2 regions of the Kocuria salina genome follow, and region 1 is predicted to be linked to the other one. Evidence: predicted binding sites of a transcription regulator. Region 1 holds the regulator's gene; the other holds the start of a gene.
What was found. The regulator LexA, encoded in region 1, represses DNA repair genes until DNA is damaged. The targets are predictions, from matches to a motif close to TCGAACANNTGTTCGA.

Region 2: a site for LexA is predicted at 6,096-6,111, ahead of E7Z53_RS17640 (LexA family protein). Genes of this name have one in related genera too.

What each region holds. Positions count from the first base shown of each region.
Region 1 covers NZ_SSSF01000008.1:209,061-216,956, forward strand. Annotated here, with positions in the region: gene E7Z53_RS15725 (class I SAM-dependent methyltransferase) at 1-14, opposite strand, end outside; gene hflX (GTPase HflX) at 155-1,783, shown strand; gene E7Z53_RS15735 (ATP-dependent DNA helicase) at 1,788-3,866, shown strand; gene lexA (transcriptional repressor LexA) at 4,016-4,714, opposite strand; gene E7Z53_RS15745 (hypothetical protein) at 5,140-5,568, shown strand; gene E7Z53_RS15750 (histidinol-phosphate transaminase) at 5,659-6,762, shown strand; gene hisB (imidazoleglycerol-phosphate dehydratase HisB) at 6,907-7,536, shown strand; gene hisH (imidazole glycerol phosphate synthase subunit HisH) at 7,533-7,896, shown strand, end outside.
Region 2 covers NZ_SSSF01000012.1:27,726-35,621, reverse strand. Annotated here, with positions in the region: gene E7Z53_RS17670 (hypothetical protein) at 11-604, opposite strand; gene E7Z53_RS17665 (hypothetical protein) at 601-1,602, opposite strand; gene E7Z53_RS17660 (hypothetical protein) at 1,602-1,931, opposite strand; gene E7Z53_RS17655 (hypothetical protein) at 2,281-2,496, shown strand; gene E7Z53_RS17650 (hypothetical protein) at 2,661-3,944, shown strand; gene E7Z53_RS17645 (DUF262 domain-containing protein) at 4,051-5,955, shown strand; gene E7Z53_RS17640 (LexA family protein) at 6,123-6,548, shown strand; gene E7Z53_RS17635 (Y-family DNA polymerase) at 6,570-7,829, shown strand.

The DNA.
Region 1 (7,896 bases):
GGAGGCGGTGCCATAGCGCCCCATGCTACCGACAGCGCCCGCCCCGCACGCACCGGGAACCGGCGCGGACCCCGCCGGGACGCCCGGCTCCGACGCCGGGATGTCCGGCACCGCCACTAGAATGTACTGATCAGCATCCCGTCCGAAAGGAACCATGACCCACCCCCGTGAAACCCCTGCCGAGCCCCGCGACGCCGCGGAGCCCGAGAACGGCCTGAGCCGGCAGGACCTGGAGGACGTCGTCGAGCGCGTGCTGTCCCGGGCCCGTGCCCGGGAGCAGGCCGCCGGGCAGGACACCGCCCCCGAGGACGACTCCACCGCGCCGGGCCGGTTCTCCGGCCGGGCCCGGGAGCTGGCCGACGCCGAGGACGGGCACACCGTCCACGACGGCGACCAGCAGGACCTCGAGGAGCGCCGCGCCCTGCGCCGCGTCGCGGGCCTGTCCACCGAGCTCGAGGACGTCACCGAGCTCGAGTACCGCCAGCTGCGCCTGGAGCGCGTGGTGCTGGCCGGACTGTGGACGGAGGGCACGCTCGCGGAGGCCGAGAACTCCCTGCGCGAACTGGCCGCGCTCGCCGAGACCGCGGGCTCCGAGGTGCTGGACGGCATCGTCCAGCGCCGGCTCAAGCCGGACCCGGCCACGTACCTGGGCTCGGGCAAGGCCAAGGAGCTGCGGGACATCGTCGCCGCGACCGGCGCGGACACCGTCGTCGTCGACTCCGAGCTCGCCCCCTCCCAGCGGCGCGGGCTGGAGGACGTCGTGAAGGTCAAGGTCATCGACCGCACGGGTCTGATCCTCGACATCTTCGCCCAGCACGCCAAGTCCAAGGAGGGCAAGGCCCAGGTCGAGCTCGCCCAGCTCGAGTACCTGCTCCCGCGCCTGCGCGGCTGGGGCGAGTCCCTGTCCCGCCAGGCCGGCGGTCGCGCCGCCGCCGGTGAGGGCATCGGCTCCCGCGGCCCCGGTGAGACCAAGATCGAGCTGGACCGCCGGCGCATCCGCACCCGCATGGCCAAGCTGCGGCGCGAGATCGCCGCGATGAAGCCGGCCCGCGAGACCAAGCGGCTCAACCGCCGCCGCCACTCCGTGCCCTCGGTGGCGATCGCCGGCTACACCAACGCGGGCAAGTCCTCGCTGCTGAACCGGCTCACGGACGCGGGCGTGCTCGTGGAGAACGCCCTGTTCGCCACCCTGGACCCCACGGTCCGCCGCGCGCAGACACCGGACGGCATCGGCTACACGCTCTCGGACACGGTCGGCTTCGTCCGCTCGCTGCCCACGCAGCTCGTCGAGGCGTTCCGCTCCACCCTGGAGGAGGTCGCCGACTCCGACCTCATCCTGCACGTGGTGGACGCCTCCCACCCGGACCCCGAGGGCCAGATTCGCGCGGTGCGCCAGGTCTTCACGGACATCGACGCGCAGAACATCCCCGAGATCATCGCCCTGAACAAGGTGGATGCCGCCGACCCGTTCGTGGTCGAGCGGATCAAGCAGCGCGAGCGCAACGTGGTGGTGGTCTCGGCCCGCACCGGGGAGGGCATCGAGGAGCTCCGGCAGCGGATCAGCGAGTCCATCCCGCGGCCCGAGACGGTGCTGGACCTGCTCGTGCCCTACCAGCGCGGGGACGTGGTCAGCCGGCTGCACGACTGGGACGCGGAGATCCTGCGCACCGAGCACCTGCCCGAGGGCACCCACCTGCTCGTGAAGGTCCGCGAGGACCTCGCGGCCGAGCTCGCGGAGTTCGCCCCCGAGCGCGCTCCCGGCTTCGGCGCCGAGAGCGCCTGAGCGCGTGGCCGCCGCATTCGTGGACGAGTCCGGGCACGACGTCTCGGGCGTGCGCCCGGAGACCCTGCCCGGGGCCAAGGACTCCCTGGCCCTGCTGGACACCGCCGTGACCGCGATGGGCGGGCAGGTCCGGGACGGGCAGCGGCTGATGACCGCCAAGGTGGCCGAGGCCCTGGACCGGGGCCGGCACCTGCTGGTCCAGGCGGGGACCGGCACCGGCAAGTCCCTCGCGTACCTGGCCCCGCTCGTGGAGCACGCCCAGCGCGCGGACAAGCCGGTGGTCGTGGCCACCGCGACGCTCGCGCTGCAGTCGCAGATCGTCGGCCGGGACGTGCCGCGCCTGCTGGCCGCCCTCGAGGGCGAGCTCGAGCGGGACGTGGACGTGGCCCTGCTCAAGGGCCGCAGCAACTACGCGTGCCTGCACAAGATCGAGGGCGGCTACCCGTCCGACGACGAGCCCGGCGCGCTCTTCGCGCTGCCCGACGCCGCCCCGCACCCCGGCCCGCCGCAGCCCGAGGCCGCCGAGAACCCCGGGCGGCTCGGCCAGGAGGTCCAGCGCCTGCGCGAGTGGGCCCGCGAGACCGGGACCGGCGACCGGGACGAGGTGCTCCCCGGGGTCAGCGACCGCGCCTGGCGCCAGGTGTCGGTCACGGCGAAGGAGTGCCTGGGCCGCAGCTGTCCCCTGGTCGAGGACTGCTTCGCGGAGCTCGCCAAGCAGCGGGCCGGTGAGGCCGACATCGTCATCACCAACCACGCCCTGCTCGCGATCAACGCGTTCGAGGGCATCACGGTGCTGCCCGAGCACGACGTCGTGGTCATCGACGAGGCCCACGAGCTCCAGGACCGGGTGACGGGCGCCGTCACCGGACAGCTCTCCGCGGCGATGGTCCGCTCGGCCGCCGCGTCCGCGCGCAAGCACACCTCCGCGAGCCCCGACTCGCTCACCGCCGGGGCCGCCAACCTCGAGGCCGCCCTGATGGGCGCTCCCGCCGAGCTGCTGCACCGCGGCCTCGGGGACGCCCAGGCGGCGGCCGTGGCCCAGATCCGGGACGCCGCCCGCACCGTGATGACCGAGTCCAAGGCCGGTCCCGGGGAGAAGGACGGGGACGCCGGCCGGCAGATGGCCCGCTCCCGGGTGAGCGACGTCCTCGACCTGGCCGAGCGGATCCTCGCCGCCGAGGAGCACCGCGAGGTGCTGTGGATCTCGCGCCAGGGCGGCTGGGAGCCGGGCCGCGGCTACGTGCCCGCGGAGGACACCGACCCGGCGACCCTGCACGTGGCCCCGCTCAGCGTGGCCGGCACCCTGCGGGAGGGGCTCTTCGACGGGCGCACCGTGGTCCTCACCTCCGCCACCCTGTCCGTCGGCTCGTCCTTCGACTCCGCCGCCGGCGCCCTCGGCCTGCGGGGCGAGGGCGCCCCGCGCTGGGAGGGCGTGGACGTCGGCAGCCCGTTCGACTACCCGAAGCAGGGCATCCTCTACCTCGCCAAGCACCTGGAGAAGCCCGGCCGCCGGCTCACGGAGGCCCAGCTGGACGAGATGCTGGCCCTGCTGGAGGCCTCCAGGGGCGGGGCCCTCGGGCTCTTCTCCTCCCGCCGGGCGGCGGAGGAGGCGGCCGAGGCGCTGCGCGGGCGCACCGACCTGCCGATCCTGTGCCAGGGGGAGTCCTCGCTCGCGGGACTCGTCCAGGAGTTCACCGACGACCCGGCCACGAGCCTGTTCGGCACGATGAGCCTGTGGCAGGGCGTCGACGTCCCGGGGGCCTCGTGCCGGCTCGTGATGATCGACCGGATCCCCTTCCCGCGCCCGGACGACCCGCTGGCGAGCGCCCGCAGCCGCGCCGCGGAACGGGCCGGCGGCAACGGGTTCATGTCCGTGTCCGCGACGCACGCGGCCGTGCGGCTCGCCCAGGGGGCCGGGCGGCTCATCCGCGCGGGCGGGGACCGGGGCGTCGTGGCGATCCTGGACTCCCGGATCGCGACCGCCCGCTACGGCGGCTTCCTCCGCGGGTCCCTGCCGCCGCTGTGGACCACCACGGACCGCCAGGTGGTGCTCGGCGCCCTGCAGCGGCTCTCCGTGGGCTGAGCACGTCCGGGCTGCCGCCCGGGGTCTCCACGGACCGCGCCGGGCCCGCACGGGGTGCGGACAGCAGGGTGTCCGGACGGCGGCCGGCCCGGACGGCAACGGGCCCCCCACCGGCGGCGGAGGGCCCGGGTGCCGGGGCGTGCGGCGGCTCAGAGGCTGCGCAGCACCGAGACGACCTTGCCCATCACGGTGGCGTGGTCGCCGAGGATCGGCTCGTAGCGCGTGTTCTGCGGCAGCAGCCAGGTGTGGCCGTCCCGCTGGCGGAAGGTCTTGACCGTCGCCTCGTCGTCGAGCAGGGCGGCCACGACGTCCCCGTTGTCGGCGGCGCTCTGCCGGCGCACCACCACCCAGTCGCCGTCGCAGATCGCGGCGTCGATCATCGAGTCGCCCTTGACGCGCAGCATGAACAGCTCGCCGTGCCCGACCAGCTGGCGGGGCAGCGCGAGGACGTCCTCCACGGACTGCTCGGCCGTGATCGGCCCGCCGGCGGCGATGTGGCCCACCAGGGGGACCATCGTCACGTCCGCCGAGGTGGACAGCTCGGCCACGGCGTTCTCGGCGGCGGGACGAGCGGTCCGGCCCGCCGGTGGCGCCGGGGCCTCCTGCGACGGCTCGGCGGACTCCGCCCCGGCGGTCCCGCGCAGCTGCAGGGGAGTGAGCACCTCCATGGCCCGCGGGCGCTTGGGGTCGCGGCGCAGATAGCCCAGCTTCTCGAGCTGGGCGAGCTGGTGGGTGACGCTGGAGAGCGAGGCCAGGCCCACGAGGTCCCCGATCTCCCGCATGGACGGCGGATAGCCGTGCTCGGCGATGGAGCGCTGGATGGCCTCGAGGATGGTGCGCTGGCGCACGGTGAGCCCGCGGCTGCGCGAGCGTGCCCCGGGGCGGGCGCCCTGGGCGCGGGGCTCCTCGGGGGTGGGGGGCTGGGCCATGGGAGCGTCGTCCTTTCCCGTCCGGCTGCAGGTGCCGCAGCCGGTCTGCGCGGTCCCGGTTCCGATGTCGGACCCGGGTGGTTCGATGGGTCCCGGTCGGCAGGCGCAGGGGATCCGCAGCGCGCGCCGGCCGGGGGCCCGGACCTGTCCTCAGCCTAGGCGACACGCCGTGTGTGTTCAAACATATGTACGACCCGCTGTCGACAGCATTCGCAGACACGTGCTAGACATGGGTCATCGGTATTCGAAAGTATGTTCGATCGAATGGAGGCCCGCGAGGGTCGTCGACCGGACCGGTGTTCGAGATCGCCCGCTCCGTGCGGGAACGTCAAGGAGTTCATGTCATGAGTGCCAGTGCCACCCTCACCGCCGTCGTCGCCCGCCGCCGCGAGTCCGCAGGATCCGCCCGGGGGCTCGGCCGTGCGCTCCGGCGGGCCCGTCCCGCCCGCTCCGCGTCCCGCACCCCGCTGACCCTGACCCGCCGCGGCCGCCTGGTGTTCCTGGGGCTGCCCGTCCTGGCCGGCTCCGCCGCCCTGGTGGTGCTCGCCGTGATCTTCCTCGTCCCCTCGACGGCCACGGCCACGAGCGCACCCGTCCCGGGCTCCGGGACCGAGCAGACCACCGTGTTCCCCGGGCAGAGCCTGTGGGAGCTCGCCGTGGCGGCCGATCCGGACCGGGACCCGCGGGAGGTCATGGACGAGATCGTGGAGCTCAACGACCTGGACAGCTCCGTGCTCGTGGCCGGCCAGCTCCTCGAGGTCCCGGCCGCCTGAGCCGCCCGCCCGATCAGCACGCCCCGCTCTGTACACCCCGATCTGTACGCCCCGATCTGTACGCCCCGGGCGGAGCACTAAACTGTCCGGGTGACGCAGAACCTGGACCGACTCAACGCCCTCCCGCTCCGCGACGACCTGCGCGGCAAGACGCCGTACGGCGCCCCGCAGCTCGACGTCGCCGTGGCGCTCAACACCAACGAGAACACTCATCCGGTCCCGGCGGACGTGCACGCGGCGATCGTCCGGGAGGTCACCGAGGCGGCCTGGACCCTCAACCGGTACCCGGACCGCGAGTTCACCGCCCTGCGCGAGGAGCTCGCCGCGTACCTCGGCCACGGGCTCGGGCCCGGGAACCTGTGGGCGGCCAACGGGTCCAACGAGATCCTGCAGCAGATCCTGCAGGCCTTCGGCGGCCCGGGCCGCACCCTGCTCAGCTTCGTCCCCACCTACTCGATGTACCCGCTGCTGGCCTCCGGCACGCACACCGGCTTCGTCGCCGGGGAGCGGGCGGCGGACTTCGGCCTGTCCGCGGAGTCCGCGGCCGAGCAGGTGCGCCGGCACCGCCCCGACGTGGTCTTCCTCTGCTCGCCCAACAACCCGACCGGCACCGCGCTGGGCTCGGACGTGGTCACCGCCGTGTACGAGGCGGGGGAGGAGTTCCGCACCGTCGTGGTGGTCGACGAGGCGTACGCGGAGTTCTCCCACGGCGGCACCCCCACCGCGCTCACGCTGCTCGAGGGCCGGCCCCGGCTGATCGTCTCCCGCACCATGAGCAAGGCGTTCGCGCTCGCCGGCGCCCGCCTCGGCTACTTCGCGGCGGCGCCGGAGGTCGCCGACGCCGTGCGCCTGGTCCGGATGCCGTACCACCTCTCCGCCGTCACCCAGGCCACGGCCCTGGCGGCCCTGCGCCACTCGGAGTCGCTGCTGGCCAACGTGGAGGACATCAAGGTCCAGCGCGACCGGATCGTTGACGAGCTCAAGCGGATCGGGCTGGAGCCGGCCGAGTCGGACTCCAACTTCGTGTTCTTCGGCGGCATGGAGGACTCCCGGGCCGTGTGGGGGGAGCTGCTCGAGGACGGGGTGCTCGTGCGGGACGTCGGGATCCCCGGCCACCTGCGCGTCACCGCCGGCACCGAGGAGGAGACCACCGCGTTCCTGACCAGCATGGAGCGGATCGTCTCCGGCGGCTGAGGGGCCCCGGGGCCGGGTCCTCCCGACCCGGATAGCATGGAGGCAGACCACCACCACCGGGCCCGGGGCGCCGCCGTGCGTCCCGGCCCGGACCATCCGCGGCCCACCGACGGCCGTGCCGCGCCCGCGAGGAGTTCCCACCGAATGAGCGACCAGACCACCACCGGCACCCGTGCGCCCCGCCGCGCCGCCCTGGAGCGGCGCACGAGCGAGTCCACGGTGTCCGTCGAGATCGACCTCGACGGCACCGGCGAGAACGACATCGACACCTCGGTGCCCTTCTACGACCACATGCTCACCGCGCTGTCGAAGCACTCCCTGATCGACATGCGGATCCGGGCGACCGGGGACACCCACATCGACGTCCACCACACCGTCGAGGACACCGCGATCGTCCTCGGGGACGCCCTGCGCCAGGCGCTGGGCGAGAAGGCCGGGATCCGCCGGTTCGGCGAGGCCACCGTCCCGCTGGACGAGGCCCTGGCCAACGCCGTGGTCGACATCTCCGGCCGGCCCTACGCGGTGCACACCGGCGAGCCGGAGGGCCAGCAGTACCACCTCATCGGCGGGCACTTCACCGGCTCCATGGTCCAGCACGTCTTCGAGTCCCTGGCCCACCACGCCGGGATCTGCCTGCACGTCACGCTGCTGGCCGGCCGGGACCCGCACCACATCGCCGAGGCCCAGTTCAAGGCCCTGGCCCGCGCGCTGCGCCAGGCCGTGGAGCCCGATCCCCGGGTCCGCGGCATCCCGTCCACGAAGGGGGCCCTGTGAGCACCGACGGCACCACCGCGACGGACGGCACCGCCGCGACCGACGGCGCCGCCCGGCCCACCGTCACGGTCCTCGACTACGGCGCCGGCAACGTGCGCTCGGCCGTGCGCGCCCTCGAGGCCGCCGGCGCGGACGTGGTGCTCAGCGCCGACCCCGAGGCGGTGCTCGACGCCGACGGCCTCGTGGTCCCCGGCGTCGGCGCGTTCGCCGCCGTCATGGACGGTCTGCGCTCCGTGGACGCGCTGCGCCTGATCGGCCGCCGCCTCGCCGGCGGACGGCCCGTGCTGGGCATCTGCGTGGGCCTGCAGGTCCTCTTCGACTCCGGGGTGGAGCACGGCCGGGAGACCGAGGGCATGGGCG
Region 2 (7,896 bases), on a different contig from region 1:
TGGTTTCTCCTCATGTCACGATCCAGGCGTAGATGCTGCCCAGGAAGGCCAGCCCGTAGATGAAGCCTGAGATCACCTGCGGACCGGTGTGGTCCTGGAGCCGGATGCGGCTCCAGCACACTGCCAGGCCCACCGGAACGAACAGCAGCCCGACCACACCCCAGGATGTTGTCAGGGCAACAATAGTTCCGCCCATCATCATGCCGTGCCCGGAGATCTTCCACCACGGACTCACCACAGCGATCACCAGCCCGGCCAGGAACGTGGCCACGAGCAGCGCCACGATCTCGATCGGTCCCTGCAGCAGGATCGCCGCCGTGAGGTAGCTGAGGACCAGCACCAGCACCCCGGCCATCACCGGGCGGCGGTGCTCCTTCACACTCACGTGGTGGTCGGTGAGGATCCCTCGGCGCACCAGCATGAGGACCACGGCCAGCGGAACCCCGCACACGATCAGGGCCGCGCTGATTCCCCACCACAGCGAGGCCGCAGAAGGGTTCGCCCCCCAGGGCAGCGCGATGAGCAGTGCGGCCAGCAGCACCGGAGGCTGGAAGGCTTCCGTGGCGGTTCTCTCCCAGCGGGGGACGACGATTGAGGTGCTCATGATGTGAGTTCAAATCTCCTCTCGGCGGCCTGCAGGGCACACCGTTGCTTGTCCGACAGGCCCGCGTTCTCGGCCCGCAGGGCGTCTTCGACGGCGATGACGGCACTGTAGAGAACCGTCTGGGGATCAGCCGAGAGGGCGCTGGACCAGCCTGGAGGGCGTCCACCAGGGCTCCACCGGTCCGCGCCGAGGTGGGCCCACACCGGGGCGATCCTCAGGATGTCCATGCGCAGACCCATCTTCAGGCGCCGGCCTTGGGCGTAGAGACCCAGCCACGCCACGGCCAAGCACACCAGCACGGCCCCGGGCAGGAAGACCGGGCCGAACGAGGCCCGCAGGGCCACAGCTACAGCATCCCACGTGCCTGAATACCCGAGGACTGCGTAGCCGGCCTCGAGTGTGCAGCCGAGCACGAGCAGAGAACCTCCCACACCCAGGCCGAGCAGCCCCGGCCACAGCAGGCGGTCGTGCCCATGCTGGCGCAGGGTGAGTTCCCGGAAGGCGACACGGGCAACATCGGCGGCGTTCCAGGCTCCCATCACCATGATGAGCAGCGTGTAGACCAGGGTGCCGCCCTGGGCAAGGTGGTCCGGAATGAACGCTCCCGAGGTCGGGCCCCGGTCGATCGAGAAGAACGCTGCCGTCAGTCCCAGCAGCAAGGCGCTACCTATGGCGGCCTCCCGCAATGTCCGCGACCGGCTCCAGTGCCTGCGCTGCAGGGACTGGACGAGGGCCGCCCGCAGGCACCATACGGCGCTGAGTGCGAGCAGGTTGCGCACCAAATGGAAGATGTTCTCCCCGCCCAGCCACGCATCCACGGTCCGTTCGGGAACCATGACCCCGTTGGCCGAGAAAGCCAGCGCCGCCAACGCCGTGCCCACCCAGACGAAGTCCACTCGGCGTCGCCGCGCCACTCGTGGCAGACGAACGACCACTGCCACGGCGGCGAAGAGGAACGCCACGGCCTTGAGCAGACTCAACACCGCTCCGAGGCTCATCAGAAGGCCTCGAGCAGAGGATCCACCTGCTGGGTCAGTCGGGCGGCCAACCTCGTGGCGGCGTTCTCTGCCGCGATCTCCTGGGCCGTCCAGGTCGAGGAACGCCCGAGAAGGGTCTTGATCCGCCGGGAGCCCCCGATGTGGGCGAAGGCGTTCCCCAGCGTCAGCTCGCATCCACCGTGCATGAGGAGGATGTGTCCGTACTCGTGCAGGATCACGTGCCGGCGCAGCAGCTCGCTCTCCCCGGCAGCATGGAAGATCCAGGACCGCTCAGCCTTCTCCAACCACAGCCCAGTGACGTCCTGACCCAACCCCGCCGGCGCTGGCATGATGTGGATGGGCTTGCCGTGCCGACGCTGCACCTCCAGATGAAGACCCTCCCAGGTGAGATGGTCCGGCAACTCAGCCAGCACATCGGAGTCGGAACGGGAAACAGTTCCCCCTAGCCAAGACATGCCCTCCAGGCTACCCGGAACTTGAACATGTTTATGTTGAACATGTTCAACATGTATTAGGGTGGATGCATGTCGTGCGGCACTTTGCGCCCGGCCGTAGATGACCAAGGCCATCGCTGCTTGCCTCGTTTGCCGGAGGGATCGTGTACCGGAGGGATGAAAAATCACCGAGACACACCTGATACCGCTATCGGTAGCAGTGTCGATATGCCATGATCGACCCATGACCGAGTACCAGCAGCCGAAGTTGCAGGGCCACAAGGTGGCCCTGATGGCGCGTGTGTCTCCAGAACAGCACCGCGCGGCGATCGAAGCATCGCATCAGGCGGGGCTCAGCATGGCCGAGTACATCGGCGCCTTGATCGACCGCGACGCTGGAAGGTCCAACAAGCTCGACAATAGGGAGGAGCCGCGCCTACCGCTGGCTAATTCCGCTTAAACGACTGACGACCCGCCTGGCAGGGCGGGCCGTCGAAGTCATTCGGCTGTCTCAGGTCGCCAAACTCGCGACAGCCGTTCCAACAGCTAACTGAATCGAATCTGTCATGAACCCAATACCAGGGGACTGTTGTGTCCCCTAGTGTACCTGAGGCGCGTCCGCAAATGGACCCCTCATCACTCAACCGCGCCGATTTTCGGTCACACTCCTCCCTCGAGACTGCCCTCGAGGCCCCCGCGGAGCTCCCCTCGCACCGTCGACGGGTGCGGGTGGCCTATGAACGCTCCAAGGCCGTGGTGCTGCGCGCCGTGCCCAAGGGCTGCCGTCTGGCCCGGCACGTGGTCGCGTGGAAGCGCGCCGTCCTGGAGCATCCGGGCCTGGAGCTGATGCGTGCCGATGGCCGGGCCAATATGGCTGCCCTGATCGAGGTCATCGCCGTGCAGCAGGACCCCGGCTCGCGGACCTGGCGCACCACCTGGGGATGGGTCGCTGAGCGGCTCGGGGTGCACGAGGACTCGGTGGGTCGGATGATCCGCCGGCTCAAGGACTGGGGGCTGCTGGCAGTGGTGGCCACCGGCCGCTCCGCGGCCTACACCCCGCGGTCCACGGGCAAGAAGCAGGGTGAGGCCCCCGTCTACGCCCTGACCGTCCCCGCACCTCCGGCTCCTGCACCCACTCCGGCCGAGAAGACGGAAGAGGAGGCAGCGGCGGTTGTGGATATAAATGTCGGCCCGGTCCCCCCGGAGGGGGTATGTTCTCCCCCGCACGCGCGCGAAGGACTTTCCCAAATGGACGCGGCTCCGCCGCGGCCCTCTACCAAGGCCGCCGCACAGCGGCGGGAGGTCCAAGCCGCCCTGGGACAGCGGACAGCTCCGCTGTGGCCAGCTCATGCGACGGTTCAGCCTTCGAGGTTGGGGGCGGCCCGGTCGGATTGGAAGCAGGCTTATCGTTGTGCGGGGTTGGAGATCCAGCACCATGCGCTGGTGCTGCGCCGGATCACCACCGCCTACGTGGTCTCGGTGGCCAAGGCCCACTTCGAGGCCGGCTGGAGTGTCGCCGACGTGCTCCACGCCCTGGACTGGGCACCTAACGGCCAGCGCTACCCCCACGACGCGGTCACCGGGATCGAGCACCCCGGGGCCTGGTTCACCGCCCGCCTACGCGCCTGGACCCACCCCGACGGCACCCCGCACCGCTCCCCCGATCAGCGCCAGGCGGCTGAGGCCGAGCAGCGCCGGGCCGAAGCGGTCGCGGCCGCCGCCCGCCACGCGGCCCGGCAGGAAGCTGCTGCAGCCGCCACCGAGGATGCCGGGGCGGAGGGCGTGGCCGTTAGGTCGGCTGATGAGGTGCCGGTGGCGCGGCGTCCGCTCAGGGAGCGGTACGCGGCAGCCTTTGCTGCAGGCCTAGCGGAGGCGGCACGGCGAAGCTCGTTCTCCGGTGAAGCCTAAGGAATTGCTGGCTCTCTGCGTGGGTGCGCAACCCTGTCTGGCGAGTTGAGTAGGTTGATTTCAATTGCAACGACCGTCGCGCAGCGGCGGAGGGGGAAGGTGTGCCGTGCAGGCCGATACCAAAGAGCTGAAGCAGATTCTGACCGCGGAGGGCCGGTTCGTGATTCCGACGTTTCAGCGTGATTACGAATGGACTCAGGAGGGGCAGTGGCAGCTGTTGTTCGAGGATCTCGACACGGTGGCCGGCCGCTTGGGGGCAGCCCGAGCCCAAGCGGAAGCGACGGGGTCCTCGAAAACCAAGGCGGAGAAGGAAGTGGCTCCCCACTTTCTGGGTGCAGTGGTGTGTGATCAGCTGCCCTCCCCCGCCGGTGGGCTGAGCTTGTCTGCGGTCATTGATGGCCAGCAGCGGCTCACGACGCTGCAGCTGCTGGTGCGCGGGGTGTTGGACGTGCTGCAGGAGTCTGAGTCGCCGCGGGGCCGGCAGGTCAAGCGTCTGCTGCAGAATCCCGAGGATGTGGTCGATGAGCCTCATGAGCGCTACAAGCTGTGGCCGCGGCGCAAGGATCGCGAGGTGTGGCCGGTGGCGATGGCTGATGCGGTTCCCCAGTACAGTGCCGAGGACCACCTGTATCTGCAGGCCCGCCGTTTCTTCGCCGAGTCCGTGCGCGAGGTCATCCTGGATGTGGACGGCCGGGACCGCATCGATGACCTCGTGGATGCCTTGCTGGACCTGTTCAAATTGGTGGTCATCGACTTGGACGACAATGACGATGCCCAGGTCATCTTCGAGGTCCTCAACGGCCGCCAAACCCCCCTGTCTGCCTCGGACCTGGTCAAAAACCTGCTGTTCCTCCGCGGGGAACTGGCCAACGAGCACGAGCTCGAGGCTCTTTACGACGCCTACTGGGCCGATTTCGACGAGGGGTGGTGGAAGAAGCAGATCGGCACCGGTCACGCTGCCCGCGCGCGGCGCGATGTGTTGCTGTCGGTGTGGCTGACCGCGGTCTCGGGGAGCGAGGCCAGCGTGGGTCACCTCTACGGGGAAGTCCGGCAGTACTTGGCTGGGGGTGAGCGCACGACCGAGGACATCCTGATCGAGCTGGCCGCTTACGGGCGGGCCTACAAGGCCATCTACGGCGCCTTGGACCCCGGCTCCACGGAACTGGCCCGGGCCTACGGCAACCTCGAGACCCTCAAACTCCAGACCGCAGTGCCGTTGCTGGCTTGGTTGCGCACCCTCCACTCAGCACGGCTCTCCCCGGCCGATCACGAACGCGCGGTGGGCGCGGTGGAATCCTGGGTGATCCGTCGGATGATCCTTGGGGTCAATACCCGTGGCTACAACGCGGCGTTCATGAGCGTGCTCAAGAGCGCGCAGGCGGCTGCCAAGGATCCGGAAGCCAATATCGCCGATGCCATCGTCGAAGCCCTCTCTGCTGGGCCGAACTCCCTGGCCTGGCCCACTGATTCTGAGATCACCCAGGTCTTCGCCCAGGAACGGATCTATGGCCGGTTCACCCAAGAGCGCATCCGCCTGCTGCTAGGGGCCATCGATGCACGAATGCGTGCTGAGAACCCGAAGACCGAGCCAGCGGTCTTCGACTACACCAAACTGCAGATCGAGCACCTCATGCCGCGACGCTGGGTCCAGCACTGGCCCCTGCCAACTGAAGTACTCGACGACCCGGTTCAGCGGGAACTGGCCACCACCGAACGCACTGCCGTGGTGCACCGCATTGGCAACCTCACCCTGGTGACCTCCGCGTTCAACCAAGGCGTCTCCAACCTCGGCTGGCAGCACAAACGCCCCGAGCTGGCCGCCCACGCAGCCCTGCAACTGAACCTCCCCCTCGCAGATGTCGAGCACTGGGATGAGGCCGCCATTACCGCCCGCGGACAGGCACTGGCGGCAATCGCCTGCCGGGTCTGGCCTCACGGCACGAGTCAGCTCAAAGAACGAACCGAGGCTAAGCACGCTCACATCGGCGCGCACGACCTTGGTGGTAATTGATCCTTTCCACTCGTAGCAGCGAGGGCTCTGCGTTCCCGGCGCAGGGCCCTCGCCATATCTGGGACACATCAAGCTTCAGGGCATCAAACCTAGCCAGCTGGTAATCCAGTACTAATGAATAGGCGTATGTCGCTTTACTGTCGAATAAGTGTTCTACTATGGCGTGCATGAGACCCCCCGTGCCGCTGACCATTGACGACCCGGTGCTGGTGAACGCGGTCCTGGTCCGGGTCCCGGCCGGGTTCCCCTCCCCCGCCCAGGACAGCTTCGACGACGGGCGGATCGACCTCAACGAGGTGTTGATCCGCGATGTCACCTCCACCTACCTCTTCCGCGTCACCGGGGACTCCATGGAAGGCATCGGGATCTACAACGGGGACGAAGTCCTGGTGGACCGTTCCCTCACTCCCCGGGACGGCAACGTGGTGATCGCGGTGCTCGATGGGGACTTCACCATCAAAACCCTCCACGTTCACCCGGACCGGGTCGTGCTGCACCCGGAGAACCCGGCCTACCCCGACGTCGAAGTCCCGTCGTTGAGTGAGCTGGTGGTCTGGGGTGTGGTGGTCTACGGCATCCGCCACGTCAACTGAATTGGCCGGTGGTGGTGTGTGGTGATCGCTCTGGTGGACGTGAACAACTTCTACGCCTCCTGCGAGGCGCTCTTCGAGCCCTCCCTGGCCGGTAAGCCGCTGGTGGTGCTGTCCAACAACGACGGGTGCGTGGTCGCCCGCTCCCCCGAAGCCAAAGCCCTCGGCATTCGGATGGGTGACCCCTGGTTCCAGCTGCGCGCCGACGCTAAACGGTGGGGGCTGATCAAGCGCTCCTCCAACTACCAGCTGTACGCGGATCTGTCCGAGCGGGTGATGCTGCTCCTGGCCGGCCACGCCCTCGGCCAGGAGGTCTACTCCATCGACGAGTGCTTCCTCCTCCCGCCCGAGGGCACCCCGGCCGAGCAGACCCGGTGGGCGCGCCGGCTGCAAGCCACCGTGGCCCGCAACGTCGGGCTGCCGGTAAGCATCGGGATCGCCAGCTCGAAGACGCGGGCCAAGATCGCCACCGAGACCGCGAAGAAGCTGCCCGCCACCGGTGGGGTCGTCCACTGGGACCAGGCCCCGGACGGGTACTGGGACCGACTCCTGGAGGCCCTGCCAGTCACCGAGGTCTGGGGCATCGCGGGACGGCTGGCGAAACGCCTGGAGGCGATGGGCATCAAGACCGTCGCCGACCTGCGTGATGCCGACCCGGTGGCCATCCGTCACAAGTTCTCCGTGGTGCAGATGCGCACTGTGCTGGAGCTCAACGGCTTCCCCGCCATCCCCGTTGAGGACGAGGTCGCCACCAAGCAGCAGATCTTGGTCTCCCGGTCGTTCCCGGACCCGATTCACGACCCGGAGGTCGTCGGAGCCGCGGTGGCAGAGTTCGCCCAACGCGCCTCCCGCCGGCTGCGCACAGAGGGCGAGGTCACCGGGCGTCTCACCGCCTTCGCCAGCACCTCCCCGCACCGGCCCGGACCCACCCACAATGTCTCGGCGCACGTGCGCCTGGCCGTGCCCACCAACGAGCCCACTCCCCTGGTGGCCGCGGCCCGGGCGGCCCTGGTGCCCAAACTGATGCACGGCATGTCCTACATGCGTGCCGGCATCCTCTGCACAGACCTTGCCCCCGACGGAGCCGTCCCCGTCCTGCCCGGAGTGCTCGAACAACCTGCCCCCCTCGGGGAGCTCATCGACGAGGTGAACCGCCGCTTCGGCACCGGCACCCTCGCCCTGGGTCGCACCGGCGCCCACTCCCCCACCCCCTGGACCAACCGCCAAACCGACCTCTCCCCCAGATACACCACCGACTGGAACGAAATACGCACCGTCAGCTGACCGATAACTCACGACTCCGGGGTGCTTCAGGAAATGGCAGCTGTCATACATCTTCTTGGTATTGGTT